One region of the Cupriavidus sp. GW821-FHT02F09 genome, then DNA from elsewhere that is predicted to be linked to it. Evidence: predicted binding sites of a transcription regulator. Region 1 holds the regulator's gene; each other region holds the start of a gene.

Region 1 (4,191 bases):
ACCGGCTTGCCGTCGGGCGACTCGAAGGGGATCGGCTCAGCCAGGCGCATGAAGGCGGCCAGTGGCTGCTTCAGTCCCTTGATGCGGCCGTGGGGGATCGCAACCCCCGCGCCCAGGCCGGTGGACCCGAGCGACTCGCGGGCGAACAGGTTGTCGGTCACGGTCGCGCGCGCTACGCCATGGTTGTTCTCGAAGAGGAGCCCGGCCTGTTCGAACACGCGCTTCTTGCTGGTGACGCTGACGTCGAGGTTGATGTTGCCGGGTGGCAGCAATTTAGCCAAACGATTCATGTGGAATGCGCAGGGTTTTCTAGTAAGCAGGCCCGGGGCCAGGAGGCGTCCCACCGGGCGGAAAGAGGTAAAAAACCAAGGCCCGAGGTTTCCACCGGGTGTCCCCCCATGCCGGTGTCGGGCGTCTGGCCATTATAGAGCAGGCCCGCTTCCGCTTTGTGCATTGCAATAGCCGATGCGCTCAAGCGGTGCTGCATGCACCGGAATGGCTAGGCCGGTCAACCATGTATTGCACAGCATACACTGGTACATATGCGTTGCGGAATCCCCTGTGTGGCCCGATCGGGTAGGCTGCAACGAAAAAGCCGCGCTCTGGGCGCGGCTTGATTCCATTTTTCAAGGGACTGACACCGACGGCCCGGTATGTGGGCCGCCAGGCACGGTCATTGCTGCATCTGCGATGCGGCCATCTGATACTTGACCGCTTCACGGTCGTGGCTCTGCACGCGATCCTTGTGGCGAATCACCTGCCGGTCGAGCTTGTCGACCAGTGCGTCGATAGCGGCATACAGGTCTTCATGATGCGCTTCGACAAAGATGTCCTTGCCCTTGAGATGTAGATTGATTTCCGCGTACTGCCGCCGGTCCTTTTCTTTTGTATTGTCGACAGAGAGCAGCACACTTACGCCAATGACTTGATCGAAATGCCTGACGATACGCTCCAGTTTCGTTTCCACGTACTCACGCAGAGGGGGCGTGATGTCCAAGTGGTGTCCACTGATCTTGAAGTTCATAGCGTTTCTCCTTCTGAAAGAGCTGCATCAGGCAGGCGATGCAGCTCGGCTACAAAGTCTTACGGAGATTGACCGCGGGAATCTTGAGCGCTTCGCGGTATTTGGCAACGGTACGCCGTGCTACCACAAAGCCTTGCTCGCCGAGCAATTCGGCAATCCGGCTATCGGACAAGGGGTTCCTAGCGTCTTCGGCTCCTATCAATTGCTTGATCAACGCACGGATTGCCGTTGATGAGGCCGCGCCGCCGGTTTCTGTGGATACGTGAGAGCCAAAAAAATACTTCAGCTCGAAAGTCCCCATCGGCGTTGCCATGTATTTATTGGTAGTCACCCGAGAGATGGTGGACTCGTGTAAACCCAGTGTATCGGCAATCTCCCGCAAAACCAAGGGGCGCATCGCAATTTCACCGTGGGTGAAGAAGTTCTTTTGACGTTCGACAATGGCTTGTGCGACGCGCAATATCGTGTCGAACCTTTGCTGGATATTCTTGATCAACCAGCGTGCTTCCTGCAGCTTTTGCTGCAGTCCGGCCGCGCCTGCATCGCCTTTTGCACCGCGCAAAATCTGCGCGTACATGTCGTTGATGCGTAGCCGCGGCATCACATCCGGGTTGAGGTGGGCGATCCATCCGCCGCTCAACTTTCGAACAAAAACATCAGGCACCACGAAGTCCGCTTCTGGCCGGCTGTAGGCATGGCCAGGATAGGGCGCGAGCGAGCGGATCAGTTCATGTGCGGCCTTGAGTTCCGGTTCGTCCACTTGCAGCGCCTTTTTAAGGCGCGTGTAATCGCGCACCGCCAGCAGCTCGAGGTGGTTGGTGACGATGCTCAGCGCCAGTTCGCGCTGCGGATGCTTGAGCCTGCGCAATTGCAGCGCCAGGCACTCGGCGGCGTTGCGTGCCCCGACGCCCGGCGGATCGAAGCTCTGCAGCAGCGTGAGCACAGCCTGGATCTCGTCGACCTCGAACTCGAGCTCCTCCGGCAGCTCGCTGCAGATTTCCTCGAGCGTGGTGCTCAGGTAGCCGTCATCGTCCAGGGACTCGACCAGGAAGATAGCCAGCCCTTTGTCGCGCAGGGAAATCTTGAGCGGCGCCAGCTGTTCCATGAGGTGTTCACGCAGCGTGGGCTCGGCGTCGCGCAGCTGCATCGGGGTTTTTTCGTCGTCTTCGCCTTGCGGGCGGCGGGCGAAGTCGTCCAGGCTCCAGTCGCTGCCGTAATCCTCATTGCTGTCGGAGTAGCTGTCGTCGGCTTCGGGGGCGCCATCGGGACGGTTTTCGCTGGTGCCCTGGCCATCGGCGGGCGCTGGCGCGGGCGCGCTCTGCAGGTTCACCGAGCCGTCCGAGGACACGCGCAACGGGCTGTCCAGCCAGTCGTTCTCACGCTCGAGCAAGGGGTTCTCGGTCAGCGCCTGTTCCACTTCCTGCTGCAGTTCAAGCGTGGACAGTTGCAGCAGCCGGATCGACTGCTGGAGTTGCGGCGTAAGCGCGAGATGCTGCGAGAGGCGGAGCTGTAGCGACGGTTTCATGCGACCTATTTTATGCCCAACTTCCGTACTGATGGAACGGAAATTGCTATCGCTGGTGTCGCTATGATCGTTTGAAGGATAAAAGGCGACACCGAAGCCGCCCGGGGGGGCGATGCGCGGCAGGCGCCGCGCGCCCTTACATGCGGAAGTTCTCGCCCAGGTAGACCTTGCGCACCGACTCGTTGGCGATGATGTCCTCAGGCTGCCCGGACGCCAGCACCGCGCCTTCGCTGATGATGTAGGCGTGGTCGCAGATGCCTAGCGTCTCGCGCACGTTGTGGTCGGTGATCAGCACGCCGATATTGCGTGCCTTGAGGAAGCTGACGATGCGCTGGATTTCGCCAACCGCGATCGGGTCGACGCCGGCGAAGGGCTCGTCGAGCAGGATGAAGCGCGGCGCGGAGGCCAGCGCGCGGGCGATTTCCACGCGGCGGCGCTCGCCGCCGGACAGCGACAGCGCCGGGTTGTCGCGCAGGTGGGCAATCTGCAGGTCATCCAGCAGGGTGTCCAGCCGGCGCTCGATCTCGGCCTTGCCCAGGGGTTTGCCATCGTTGAGCTGCAGCTCCAGCACTGCGCGGATGTTCTCCTGCACATTGAGCTTGCGGAACACGGAGGCTTCCTGCGGCAGGTAGGACAGGCCCATGCGCGCTCGCTCATGGATGGCCAGGCCGCTGATGTGCTTGTCGTCGAGCACGATATCGCCCTCGTCCAGCGCCACCAGCCCCACGATCATGTAGAACGACGTGGTCTTGCCCGCGCCGTTGGGGCCCAGCAAGCCGACCACCTCGCCGCTCTTCACGTCGAGCGACACGTCCTTGACCACGGTGCGCGAGCCGTAGCGCTTCTTCAGGTGGCGCACGACCAGCGTGCTGCTGTCCTTCAGGGTGGCGGGCTGGGACGGTGCGGTTTGGGTAGCGGTCATGAAGGTGAAGTCAGAATCCGTGGATCAGGGACGTGGCGGCGTCAGGTCAGGGGTTGACGGGGGCAGCTGCCGGCTTGAGCGGCAGCGGATTGGCTGCGGCACCGCTGGCGGGCTGCTCCTGGCGCGGCGACAACACGGCGCGCACGCGGCCCGACGGGCTGCCCGCGGTCGCGTTCTCGGCGCCGCCGCTGGCCGTGTAGAACTCGTTGCGGCTGTCATAGGTGATCACCGCGCCGCGGATCTCGTCGACCAGCTTGGCGCCGGCCAGGCGGGCCATGCGGGCGCGCCCGATCAGCTTGGACAACTCCTGCTTGCCGTCATATTCGATGCGGTCGCCCCAGCCATCGATGTACTCGTCGACGTTGTCGCGCTTCTGGCGGATATAGGCTTGCTTGCCGCCCTTGGAGGTCGCGACCGCGTACTGGTAGCCCTCGGGATCGGTACGGACTTCGGCTGCGTCGGATTTGAGCACCATGGTGCCCTTGGTCAGCACCACGTTGCCAGTCAGTACATAGACCTGCTTGACGTCATCGTAGCTGGCATTGTCGGCCTCCAGGACCAGCGGCTTTTCGCGGTCGGCCTTTTCGGCGCTGGCGGGCGCGGCCAGCGTGAGGCCCAGGACGGCGGCCAGCGTCAGCAAAGCGGCCGTGCTGCGGCGCAGACAGGACGAAGTCGTCGGGAATGGATTCATGTTGGCGTGATGGCGGTTGACGCGGGCGG
Region 2 (4,191 bases), on a different contig from region 1:
CTGCACCATGTACGTGGCGTACGCGCCGATCATCAGGAATTCGCCGTGCGCCATATTGATGACGCCGATCAGGCCGTAAGTGATGGCCAGCCCCAGCGCGGCGAGCAGCAGCACGCTGCCCAGGCTCAGGCCGGCAAAGAGGTTGCCGATCAGCTCGGCGCGGCGCTGGTCGCCGCGCAGGGCGTCGAGCGCCTGCTGCGCGGCGCCGCGCAGTTCGGCGTCGGGCTCGCGAAAATTGCCGGCGGCGTCCTTTTCCAGCAGCGGCTGCAACTTCTGGCGGCTCTGCGGATTGCTGTCGCGGCCAAGGATGCGGATGGCTTCGAGGCGATCGTCGCGGCTGCCATCGGCCAGAACGATATTTGCCCAGATCACATCGAGCTTGGTGCGCAGGCCGGCGTCGGCCTCGGCCTTGCGCGCGGCCTCCACCACCGGGCGCGATGCGCTGCCCGGCTGGTCCAGCAGCGTATTGACTGCCTGCGTGCGCACCGCCGCATCGGGCGATTGCAGCAGCGTGCTGCTGGCGGCACTGTCCACCATCGCGCGCAGGCTGTTGTTCAGGGTGAGCGCTTCGAGCGCATCGGGCTTGACCGTGACCGGCGTGCCGCTGATTGCGTCCACCAGCTTGTCGCCGTCCTGGCGCACCATGCCGACGCCGGGCGCATATTGCAGCGTATCGTCCTGCAAGGCCTTGAGGATGGGGCCGGCCTGCGCCACCGGCGCCTTGGTCAGTGCGGTGATCGCGGCGGTCTTGGCGTCGAAGTCGTCTTCGGCCAGCGGCTTCAGGTCGGCCTGCGTGAGCGGCGCGGCCCACAGCGGGCACGCAGCCAGCAGGAGCAGCGCGGCCAGCATGGCGCGCAACCGTGAAGCGAGAGAGAACGATAAGGGTCGGTGCATAAGGTTTGCGAGTCGCGCGCGGCGAAGCACGCGCGTCACCTTGATCGGCGTGACGATTTGCCGCCACCGCGCCGAAGCGGCGGACAGCATGCGAAGAGGCAAAGGCACTGCCTGGCGCCCTCCCCTCTCTCACCAGCCGCGAGGCCAAGCGGGGGAGCAGGAGAGCGCCAGGCGGGAGCCCTGCTTACATCACCTTGTCCGGCTTGCCTTCGTTACCCGCGATGAACGGGCTCCACGGCTGCGCGCGCACGGCCTTGGGCGTCTTCCACACCACGGTGAACTGGCCATCGCCCTTGATCTCGCCGATCATCACCGGCTTGTACAGGTGATGGTTCTCGCCCATGGTCAGGGTGAAGCCGTCCGGCGCCTTGAAGGTCTGGCCATACATCGCGGCACGCACCTTGTCGGGATCGGTCGTGCCGGCCTTCTTGACGGCCTGCGCCCACATATGGATGCCCACGTAGGTGGCTTCCATCGGGTCGTTGGTCACGCGCTTGTCGCCGCCCGGCAGGTTGTTCGCCTTGACCCACGCCGCCCATTGCTTCTTGAAGGCTTCGTTTTCCGGGTTCTTGACCGACATGAAGTAGTTCCACGCGGCCAGGTGGCCCACCAGCGGCTTGGTGTCGATGCCGCGCAGTTCTTCCTCGCCCACCGAGAATGCCACCACCGGCACGTCCTTGGCCTTCAGGCCTGCGTTGCCCAGTTCCTTGTAGAAGGGCACGTTGGAGTCGCCGTTGATGGTGGAGATCACGGCGGTCTTGCCGCCTTGCGAGAACTTCTTGATGTTGGCGACGATGGTCTGGTAGTCGCTGTGGCCAAACGGCGTGTAGACCTCTTCGATATCCTTGTCCGCCACGCCCTTGCTCTTCAGGAAGGCGCGCAGGATCTTGTTGGTGGTGCGCGGGTAGACGTAGTCGGTGCCCAGCAGGAAGAAGCGCTTGGCGCCGCCGCCTTCCTTGCTCATCAGGTATTCCACCGCGGGAATGGCCTGCTGGTTGGGCGCCGCGCCGGTGTAGAAGACGTTCTTGGACATTTCCTCGCCTTCGTACTGCACCGGATAGAACAGCAGCGAGTTCAGCTCTTCATAAACGGGCAGCACCGACTTGCGCGACACCGAGGTCCAGCAGCCGAACGTGACGGCAACCTTATCCTTGGTGATCAGCTGGCGCGCCTTCTCGGCGAACAGCGGCCAGTTGGAAGCGGGATCGACCACGACCGGCTCAAGCTTGCGGCCAAGCACGCCGCCGCTCTTGTTGATCTCGTCGATGGTCATCAGCGCCACGTCCTTGAGCGAAGTCTCGGAAATGGCCATGGTGCCGGACAGCGAATGCAGGATACCGACCTTGATCGGCTCCTTGGACTGCGCCAATGCCAGCGGGCTCACGCCTGCCGTTGCAAACAAGGCCGCGGCGGCTACCGCCGACAGCTTCAGCATGTCACGTCTTTTCATTGCAGCTCCCAGATTGTCGTGTTGGATAAAGGAACAACGCACCCCGGGTACCTCTTCTGCAACTAGCATGCCATGGCATACAAGCTTGTATACAAGGCTGTGCACACGGCCTGGCGAGCCTCCAGAGGCCGCCAGGCCACCTATCGCACCACGATAGTGCGCAAACGTCACGCACCAAGCCTGTGCGCCGCCGCCGGCTGATTCAGATTGGGGCACATGGCGGCACGCATGTTGCGCCGTGCCTTGCCCGAATCCGCAATCGGCTCTATGGTGGCCTCTCGATTGCGCGCCAAGGCGTTGCCGCATGCGCCGCGACTACCCAGAAAAAGCACGACGGAGACAGCCCATTGAAAGCGTCAACGACGCCCGACGCGGACCAGATCGTCATCATCGGCGCCGGTGTGGCCGGCATGTGCATGGGCATCAAGCTCAAGCAAGCCGGCATCGACGACTTTGTCGTGCTGGAGAAGGCCGGCACGGTGGGCGGCACCTGGCGGGACAACACCTACCCGGGCTGCGGCTGCGACATCCCCTCCCATCTTTATAGTTTCTCGTTCGCGCCCAAGCCGGACTGGTCCAGCGCATACTCGCCCCAGCCGGAGATCCATCGCTACCTGCAGCACTGCGCCGAGCGCTTCGGGCTGCTCGGGCATATCCGCTTCGGCACGGAGGTCACCGAGGCGCGCTACGACCAAGCCGCCTGCCTGTGGCGAGTGCGCACCAGCAACGGCGACACCATCGCCGCGCGCATCCTCGTCAGCGGCACCGGGCAGCTCAACCGCCCGCTGACACCGGATATTGCAGGACTGGATCACTTTGCCGGCACGGCCTTCCACTCCGCGCGCTGGCGGCATGACGCCGATCTGCGCGGCAAGCAGGTCGCGGTGATCGGCAATGGCGCCAGCGCGCTGCAGTTCATCCCGCGCATCGCGCCGGAAGCGGGCAAGCTGACGGTATTCCAGCGCAGCGCCAACTGGGTGCTGCCGCGCAACGGCGAGGCCTATACGCCCGGACAACAGGCGCGCTTCGAACGGCACCCGTGGACTGCCCGGCTGCATCGCTGGCACCTCTACCTGCAGCGTGAACTGCGCTTCGGGCGCATGCAGCGGGACAGCGACCGCAACCGGGAACTGGAAACGCTGGCGCGCCGCTACCTCGCGCACATGATTCCCGACCCGGTGCTGCGCGCCAAGCTCACGCCCGATTACCCGATCGGCTGCAAGCGCATCCTGATCTCCGACGATTTCTACCAGGCGCTCAAGCGGCCGAACGTCCATGTCGAGACCGCCCGCATCGAGCGCGTCGAATCCGACGCCGTGGTCACGGCCGACGGCGCCAGGCATCGGGCCGACGCCATCGTCTTCGCCACCGGCTTCGACGCCCGCTCCTTCCTCGCGCCGATCCGCATCACCGGCCGCCACGGCCGCACCCTGGCCGATCAGTGGCGCGAGGATCCCGAGGCGTATCTCGGCATGACGGCGCCGGGATTTCCCAACCTGTTCGTGCTGTACGGCCCCAATACCAACCTGGGCCACAACTCCATCATTTTCATGCTCGAGTGCCAGGCCCGCTATGTCCTGCGGTGCACCCAGGCCTGCCGCTCGGCGCGCTTCGCCTCCATGGAGGTGCGCCCGGAGGTGGTGACGCGCTTCAACCAGGCGTTGCAGGCGGCCATTGGCCAGACCGCGTGGGCGGGCTCGTGCAGCAGTTGGTACAAGTCGGCCAGCGGCAGGGTCATCAACAACTGGTCGAGCCATGCCACCGCCTATTGGTGGAAGACGCGCAAGCCGGACTGGGGGCACTTTATGCTGCGCCATGCCGGCGAGCGGCCCTAGCATTGCCCGGCC
Region 3 (4,191 bases), on a different contig from region 1:
TGCTGGTCTTCGCGGCCGGCTTCCAGAACGCGCTCGGCGTTGCCATCGTGCCGCCCTATGACACCTATGTCGAATACAAGGTCTTTGTCACGCCCGGCCTGCTTGGCATGATCGCGCTGTTCAACGGCATGCAGTCCTCGCTGGCGATGGTGTACGACCGCGAGATGGGCGTGATGCGCTTGCTGCTGACCGCGCCGCTGCCCAGGGCCTGGCTGCTGGCCTGCAAGCTGGCCGCCGGCACCTTGCTTTCCTTGCTGCAGATGATCGCCTTCTTGCTTGTCGCCATGGCCTTCGACGTGACCTTCGCGCCGGCATGCCTGCCCGGCGCGCTGGCGGTGATGGTGCTGGCCGCGCTGATGCTGGGGGCGTTGGGTTTGCTGCTGTCGGTGCACGTGCGGCAACTGGAGAACTTCGCCGGCACCATGAATTTCGTGATCTTCCCGATGTTCTTCATCAGCTCGGCGCTGTATCCGCTCTGGAAGCTGGAGGAGTCCGGCGCCACCGTGGTCTACCAGCTCGCGCGCTTCAATCCCTTCACCCATGCCGTGGAAGCGATCCGCTTCGCCTTGTACGGGCAGGCCGCGCCAGTCAGCCTCGCGGTGGTGGCCGGTTGCACGGCAGTGTTTTTCGCCTTGGCGCTGCTCGGCTACGACCCGCAGCGCGGGATGGTGCGCCGCGTGCGCCAGGCCGGGGGGGCGGCATGAGGCATGCCGTGCCGCTGGCGGCTTGCCTGGCCTTGGCCGCAGCGGGCGCGTGGGCATTGGAGAGCCGCGATCCGTTGCAGTCGCCGCAATGGCCGCTGGTGCACAAGGAAGCGCTGCAGCAGGCACCGTTCATGTTCGACAGCCGCGTCAAGGTCACCGGGCCGGCCTTTGCCGAAGATCCGATGCGGGTGCCGATCGCCTTCGATGCATCGGCGCTCGGCGAGGTGGATCGCATCGTGGTGGTGGTGGACCGCAACCCGATCCGCAAGGTGCTGGAGTTCGAGCCGCTCAAGGTGCGCCCCTCGCTGTCGTTCCGCTTCAAGCTGGAGCAGGCCTCGCCGGTGCGCGTGGCGGCCCGCACGCCGGACGGCGTGTGGCATGTGGGCGGGGTGATGGTGGATGCCAGCGGCGGCGGCTGCACGGTGCCGGGCGCTACACGCCGCGACGGCTCATGGAGCACCACGCTGAACCGGGTCGAATCGCGCGTGTTCCCCGGCCTCGGCGGCGCCGGTGGCCGGGTGCGGCTACGTGTGATGCACCCGATGGACACCGGGCTGGTGGCCGGTATCCCCGCCTTCCATGTGGAGTCGCTAAACCTGCTCGACGCCACGCGGGAAGCGATGCTGCGGCTGACGCTATACGAACCGGTCGCTGAAAACCCGATCTTCTCCTTCGACCTGCGCGGGGCCAGCGAGCGCGGCATGACGGTGACCGGGCGCGATAACAACGGCAACCGGTTCGCGGCGCAGGTGACGCCATGAAGCGCGTGCTCGGCATCCTGCTATGGCTGGCAGCGCAGGCGGCGCTGGCGCAGGCAGGGGACTATCGCCTGGCGCCACGCCAGGTCGCCGCCGACGTGTGGCTGCTGGAAGGGGCGAATGCGGATTTCGCGCCGGACAACGGCTGCAACATCATCAACACCGCCTTTATCGACACGGGTGATGGCGTGGTGGTGATCAATACCGGGCCGTCGCGCCAATATGGCGAGCAGCAGCGCCGTGCCATTGCTTCGGTCACGGCGGCGCCGGTACGGCTGGTGCTCAATCTGAACCTGCATCCGGACTACTTCTTCGGCAACCAGGCCTATGTCGACGTGGGCGGCAGCGCGCTGGCCGGCACCATCGACGGCGCCCGGCGCGAAGGGCCTGCCTATGCCGACAACCTCTATCGCCTGTGCGGCAACTGGATGCGCGACACCGAACCGGCGCCGCCGCGCCACGTGCTGACCCCGGGCCGGCGCACGATCGGCAGGCACACCTTCGATCTGATCCGGATGGACGGCCACACCGCCGACGACCTGGTGATCGTGGACCGCAGCGCCGGCATTGTGTTCGCGGGCGGCGTGGCGTTTCGCGAGCGCGTGCCGACCACACCCCACGCGGATCTCAAGCGCTGGCTGGCCAGCCTGGACCAATTGCAGGTGCTGCTGCGCGACAGCGGCGCGCGGCTGCTGATCCCCAGCCACGGACCGGCGCTCGGCAGCGCGGATGCCGTCGCGCAGACACGCGGCTACCTGCAGTGGCTGGATACCCGCATGACCCAGGCGGCAGCCCAGGGGCGCGACTTGGCCGAGGTGATCGCCATGCCGGTGCCGCACGCATATGCACGCTGGGGCGCCATGCCGGCGGAGTACCTGCGCAATGTGACGCACCTCTACCCGGCGTATGAGGACGCCGCGTTGGGACGCTGAGTCAGGGCAGGTGTGCTGTTCAATTCCGCAACAACGGCAGCGGAGTGTTCCGCGCTGGTACGCCATCCAGGCATTGGCAGGCTGCCGCGGGCCCGGATGCGGGTGTTTTCCATTGGCATGGGAATTGCCAAGAGTCTGTCTGGTGTGCGTGGCACACCGGCGAAGATCGACAACAAGAGAGAGGAGCAGACAATGAGGACGTTACGCGTGATGATGGTGCTCGCGGCGACAACCGCGAGCCTGGTGGCGCAGGCCGCGGTGACCGATGCCATGATCGAGAACGACGCGAAGTCGCCGGGCGACGTGCTGTCGTGGGGGATGGGCCCGCAAGGCCAGCGCTTTTCCACGCTGAACCGCATCAACACCAAGAACATCAGCCAGCTGGTGCCGGCCTGGTCGTTCTCTTTCGGCGGCGAGAAGCAGCGCGGGCAGGAAGCGCAGCCGTTGATCCACGACGGCAAGATGTTCGTGACCGCCTCCTATTCCCGCATCTACGCGCTCGACCTGAAGACAGGCGCCAAGCTGTGGAAATATGAGCACCGCCTGCCCGAGGGCATCATGCCCTGCTGCGACGTGGTCAACCGTGGCGCGGCCCTGTACGACAACCTGGTGATCTTCGGCACGCTCGATGCGCAACTGGTGGCGCTGGACCAGAAGACCGGCAAGGTGGTGTGGAAGGAGAAGATCGAAGACTATGCCGCCGGATACTCCTACACGGCGGCCCCCCTGATCGTCAAAGGCATGGTGCTGACCGGCGTCTCGGGCGGCGAGTTCGGCGTGGTGGGACGGGTCGAGGCACGCGACGCCAAGACCGGGCAGATGGTGTGGTCCAGGCCAGTGGTGGAAGGCCATATGGGCTACAAGTATGACAAGGACGGCAACAAGACCGAGAACGGTGTGACCGGCACCCAGAACGCCAGCTGGCCCGGCGAGACCTGGAAGACCGGCGGCGCGGCCACCTGGCTTGGCGGCACCTACGATCCGCAGACCGGCCTTGCCTACTTCGGCACCGGCAACCCGGGGCCGTGGAACAGCCACATGCGCAAGGGCGACAACCTGTATTCGGCCTCGACCGTTGCCCTCGACCCCGCCACCGGCAAGATTGTCTGGCACTACCAGAACACCCCGAACGATGGCTGGGACTTTGACGGCGTCAACGAGTTCGTGACCTTCGACCAGGACGGCAAGCGCCTGGGCGGCAAGGCCGACCGCAACGGCTTCTTCTACGTCAACGACGCCACCAGCGGCAAGCTGGTGAACGCCTTTCCCTTCGTCAAGAAGATCACCTGGGCCAGCAGCATCGACCTTAAGACCGGACGACCCAACATGGTCGCGGAAAGCCGGCCGGGCGACCCGGCGGCGGGCAGCGATCCGAAGAAGGGCCAGTCCGTGTTCGCCGCGCCGGGCTTCCTCGGGGGCAAGAACCAGCAGCCGATGGCCTACAGCCCGCAGACCGGCCTGTTCTATGTGCCAGCCAATGAATGGGGCATGGATATCTGGAACGAACCCGTGGGCTACAAGAAGGGCGCCGCCTTCCTCGGCGCCGGCTTCACCATCCATCCGCTCAACGAGGACTACATCGGCTCGCTGCGCGCGATCAACCCCAAGACCGGCAAGATCGAGTGGGAAGTCAAGAACTACGCGCCGCTGTGGGGCGGGGTGATGACCACTGCCGGCGGGCTGGTGTTCTGGGGCACGCCGGAGGGCTACCTGAAGGCCGCGGATGCCAAGACCGGCAAGGAACTGTGGAAGTTCCAGACGGGCAGCGGCGTGGTGGCGCCTCCGGTTACCTGGGAG
Region 4 (4,191 bases), on a different contig from region 1:
GTGGCCGCCACGTAATCGGCCACTGCCGGGATCCGCTCCGGATGCCAGGTAAACAGCTCGGACGCGCCGGCTGCCACATGATCCGTCACGGCAGCGCAGCGGGTGCGTACCGCCTGGCCGGTGAGCAACGCGGCGGCCGGATGGCCCGGCGGCACGGGACTGGCCCAGCCACCGGCATCATCCTCGCCGTTGATGAAGGGATTCGCGGCGCCGCGCACGCCACCCGCTTCGGGTATCTCGTTCATTCGTGCAGTCCTCTACCCTTGGCCAGCGCAAGTTCTTCCGCGTCGGGCGGGGTATAGCTCGTGAAGTAGCCAGCCGCCACCTTGGCGTCGATTTCCACGCGGGCATCGGCCGGGATCAGTGCATCGGGAATCGCGACCTGCTCGACCACCTCGATACCCTGAGCGGTCAGCGCCCCGTGCTTCATATTGCTCATCGAAGCCCAGCGGTCGATACGCCTGATGCCGAGCCAGTGGAACACGTCGGGCATGAGTTCCTGGAAGCGCATGTCCTGCACGCCGGCGATACATTCCGTGCGTGCGAAATAAGTCTCGGCCCGGTCGCCGCCAACCTGGCGCTTGCGGGCGTTGTAGACCAGGAACTTGGTCACCTCGCCCAGCGCCCGGCCTTCCTTCCGGTTATAGACCACCAGCCCCACACCGCCCTGCTGCGCCATCTCGATGCACACCTCGATGCCGTGGGCCAGGTACGGCCGGCAGGTACATATGTCGGAGCCGAACACGTCCGAGCCGTTGCACTCGTCGTGCACGCGGCAGGCCACCTTGGTCTCGGGCTTGCCAAGCTGGCTGACATCGCCGAAGAAGTACAGGGTCATGCCGCCGATCGGCGGCAGGAACACTTTCAGGTCGGGGCGCGTGACCAGTTCCGGAAACATGCCGCTGGTCTGCTCGAACAGGCTGCGGCGCAGCATGCTCTCCTTGATCTCGAAGCGGCGCGCCAGCCCCGGCAGGTACCAGACCGGATCGATCGCGGCTTTGGTGACCCGCACGTCGCCATTGGCATGAAGGATCTGCCCGTCGGGTGTGAGCCGGCCGGCCGCAATGGCGCCCATCAGTTCCGGCATATTGATGTGGGCACGCGTAATGGCGATCGAGGGACGGATGTCGATGCCCGCGGCGATCCGGTCGCCGAAGGCGCTGGAAACCAGGTGGCCCCAGGGATCCATCGAGACGATCTTGTCCGGATCGCTCCACTGCGGGTGAGGCCCGATGACCTCGGCCGGCGAGGTATCGGTGAGATCAGCGCGGTGGTCTCGCTGCAGCTTGCCGGAGGCCACCGCCAGCGCGCGGTAAACCGCGTATGCGCCGGAATGGGTGCCGATCACATTGCGCTGAGCCGGATTGGTCAGGCTTGCGATCACGGGGCCGCGCTCCGCTGCCGTGGCGGCCCCCCAGTGGATTGGCTCGGCCGGCTTGTCGCGGCGCGCGTGCGAGGTCAGGACAATATGATCGGACATGGCAGCCTCGGAACAAGAATCCTGACCAAACGGTCAGGTTTACGATTCCATAGTAGGCAACCTTCGTGCCATATCCCAATGCTCGTTTTTACCTTGTGTTGCACGCCGCACGATGCCGCTTGCGCACCGTGCCTGTGCGCAAGCGCCTCGGCCAGCACCAGTCCTGGTGCATAGGCACCATGCAAAAGCGGCACCGGGCCGCTGGGGCCGGGTGCCGCTGGCTATGCCTTCGGATAAACCGAAAGCGCTATCGGGACTATCGGGACTATCGGGACTATCGGGGCTATCGGTCGGTCAGGTTGACCGTTGCTGCCCCGCCTCCTGCCGCTGGACCGGCTCGTGGGCAGCGGGCCACAGCGCCAGGCGCAATGCGCGCAACGGCGCACCGCTCTCCACGTAGCGATGGAACAATGCCCCCGCGGCGTTGCTGAGCAGCCAGGCCAGCACCATGCCGAGCGCATTGAGGAGGGGCTGGTGCGGAGCCAGATGGAAGACCAGGGCATTCACCACCAGGCAAATCGGGAAATGCACCAGGAACACCGAGTAGGAAATACGCCCGAAAAATGCCAGGAACTGGGCCTGCGGCCAGTGCTCAAGCCAACCGCCACGGCGCGCCGTGCCGAGCAGGAGCGCGATGGCCAGCGCCACCGCGATGCGCAGCCGGAAATCCACGACCAGCGCTGCCAGCACCACGGTGCACAACACCAGCAGTGCCACCGGCGAACGCTCAGGCTCGGATGCCCAGAAGGCCAGCGTGCCCAAGCCGTAGGCGCCGAAGAAGTAAATCGCCCAGATATCCCATGTGGCATCACGGTTGAACCAGAACAGTGAAGCCAGCACCAGCCCGGCCACCGCCAGCGGGCCCATCGGGCTGCCGCCCACGTCAAACCATTGCTCGCAGCGGCGGGCTGCCCACAACGCCACCATCAACAAGGCGAACAACTGCAGGTCGATGGCCACATACCAGACGCCGGCAGACAAGGCATCGAAGTCCAGCACGTTGTGCAGCAGCAGCACATGCGCCAGGAACTGGTGCAGGCCGGGGGCACCGGGAATGGAGTCGTGATGCATCCAGGTGCGCGCGATGGCGGCACCGGCAATGGCAATCAAGATAGCCGCGGTATAGGGCACCACCAGCTTCTGATATCGGCGCCAGATTGCCTGCAAGGGGCGCGGCACCATCAAATGCCCGCCGGGCGCCACGCTGCGCGCCGCCAGGAAGCCGCTGATGACGAGGAACACCTGCACGGCGATGCGCGCGTACTGCGAAAACCAGTCGAGCAGACCGGGCGCCAGCACGTGGGCCGCATCGGACATGGGGCCATAGAAGGCAAGATGGTGCAGCACGATCAGCTGTGAACTGATCGCCTTGAGAGCGTCAATGCACGCCATGCGCGAAGGACGGGGGCTCATTTGTTATAAGAATGCTACAAAGTACACAAGGGCCGGATTCTACTCCCAGGAAACAGGATGGCGCCAAAACGGGCCACGATGCACCGCCGCAAAATGGCGAGAAGCGTTGTATTGGTCACACATTGCGCCGCAACATATGCACCAAACAGCATATTGACTGCATTTGCCTAAAAACTGTAACGATTCCCCACCGGCCCCCTGCATGACAGCCAGAGCAACGCCGCCGCCACGCCCAGCGAAACCCAATAATCGGTAGGCGCGCCGGCCCACCAGTGGATGTGCCAGGGCACGAAACTCGGCGCAAAGCGCGCCAGCCCGAATGCCGGGTTCAGCACGAACCAGAGAAAATCCTCGCTGATCCAGAACACCATGATGCAGGCGATCACGCGCGCCTCGGCGCGCCAGTTCCAGCGCCCGCCGAACACCAGTGAAAAATGGAAGAACAGCGCCACGCAGGGGAATACCCACGCGTGATACCCCGTCATCGGGCGCCCGCCCCAGAAAATATCCAGCAGCCAGTGATGCTCGATGCGCCAGGTGGGCAGGTTGGCCGCCCAGCCCGCGGCGCCCTCGATCTGGATCTCCACGTTAGCGAAGAAATAGGCCAGCAGCAGGGTCCACGCCACGGTCAGCACCAGCACCATCGGATGGCGCGACGGATAGGACTGGCCCGCGTGCCGGGTGGAAGAAGACAGGTTCAGCGCGCGCATCTCAACGCGCCGCCGTCGCAGCCGCGCCGCCGTGGCCGGCTAGCTGGCCGCACCGCGCCAATTGCCCGAGCACGGTTTCCAGCACGCGGCGCGCCGCCGCCGGTTGCCCCAGCGCGCTAGCCCGCGCACGCATCTGGTCGAGCCGCGCCGGCTCCGCCAGCAAGAGGCGCACCCGGTATTCGAGCGATACCAGGTCGACCGCCTTGAGCGCGGCGCCTTGCTCCAGCAGGTAATCGGCATTGCGCTCTTCCTGCCCGGGAATCGGCGCATTGACCACCATCGGCACGCCCATCGCCAGGCATTCGGACGTGGTCAGGCCGCCGGGCTTGGTGATGACCAGATCGGAGCACGCCATCAGACGCTCCACCTCATTGGTAAAGCCGAAGGGAAAGAGCCGCCCGGAGTGTGCGGCGGCGAGGGTCTTGAGCCGCGCCAGCGCGGTCTCGTTGCGCCCGGCAAGCACGATCAGCTGGAAATCGTGCTCCAGCCGCATCAGCGCGCCGGCCACTTCATCAAGGCCGCCAAGGCCTGCCCCACCCCCCATCAGCATGATGGTGCGCCTTGCCGGATCGAGCCCGAAATGCTGTG

The links. Region 1 encodes sigma-54, which starts transcription at its own class of promoters, with help from an activator protein. Its sites were predicted from a motif close to TGGCANGNAANCTGCTTT; they were not measured.
Region 2: a site for sigma-54 is predicted at 2,400-2,417, ahead of urtA (urea ABC transporter substrate-binding protein). Genes of this name have one in related genera too.
Region 3: a site for sigma-54 is predicted at 2,508-2,525, ahead of AC07XB_RS03245 (PQQ-dependent methanol/ethanol family dehydrogenase). Genes of this name have one in related genera too.
Region 4: a site for sigma-54 is predicted at 1,534-1,551, ahead of AC07XB_RS13690 (GTP cyclohydrolase II). Genes of this name have one in related genera too.

Annotation. Positions count from the first base shown of each region.
Region 1 covers NZ_JBWKVH010000008.1:104,017-108,207, forward strand. The annotation lists gene ptsN (PTS IIA-like nitrogen regulatory protein PtsN) at 1-290, opposite strand, end outside; gene hpf (ribosome hibernation-promoting factor, HPF/YfiA family) at 674-1,024, opposite strand; gene AC07XB_RS12085 (RNA polymerase factor sigma-54) at 1,074-2,549, opposite strand; gene lptB (LPS export ABC transporter ATP-binding protein) at 2,686-3,471, opposite strand; gene lptA (lipopolysaccharide transport periplasmic protein LptA) at 3,518-4,162, opposite strand.
Region 2 covers NZ_JBWKVH010000061.1:25,149-29,339, forward strand. The annotation lists gene urtB (urea ABC transporter permease subunit UrtB) at 1-894, opposite strand, end outside; gene urtA (urea ABC transporter substrate-binding protein) at 1,079-2,344, opposite strand; gene AC07XB_RS35860 (flavin-containing monooxygenase) at 2,692-4,179, shown strand.
Region 3 covers NZ_JBWKVH010000002.1:105,871-110,061, reverse strand. The annotation lists gene AC07XB_RS03260 (ABC transporter permease) at 1-704, shown strand, start outside; gene AC07XB_RS03255 (quinoprotein dehydrogenase-associated SoxYZ-like carrier) at 701-1,465, shown strand; gene AC07XB_RS03250 (quinoprotein relay system zinc metallohydrolase 1) at 1,462-2,394, shown strand; gene AC07XB_RS03245 (PQQ-dependent methanol/ethanol family dehydrogenase) at 2,587-4,191, shown strand, end outside.
Region 4 covers NZ_JBWKVH010000010.1:11,640-15,830, forward strand. The annotation lists gene AC07XB_RS13685 (URC4/urg3 family protein) at 1-245, opposite strand, end outside; gene AC07XB_RS13690 (GTP cyclohydrolase II) at 242-1,480, opposite strand; gene AC07XB_RS13695 (acyltransferase family protein) at 1,775-2,893, opposite strand; gene AC07XB_RS13700 (hypothetical protein) at 3,061-3,537, opposite strand; gene AC07XB_RS13705 (MGDG synthase family glycosyltransferase) at 3,605-4,191, opposite strand, start outside.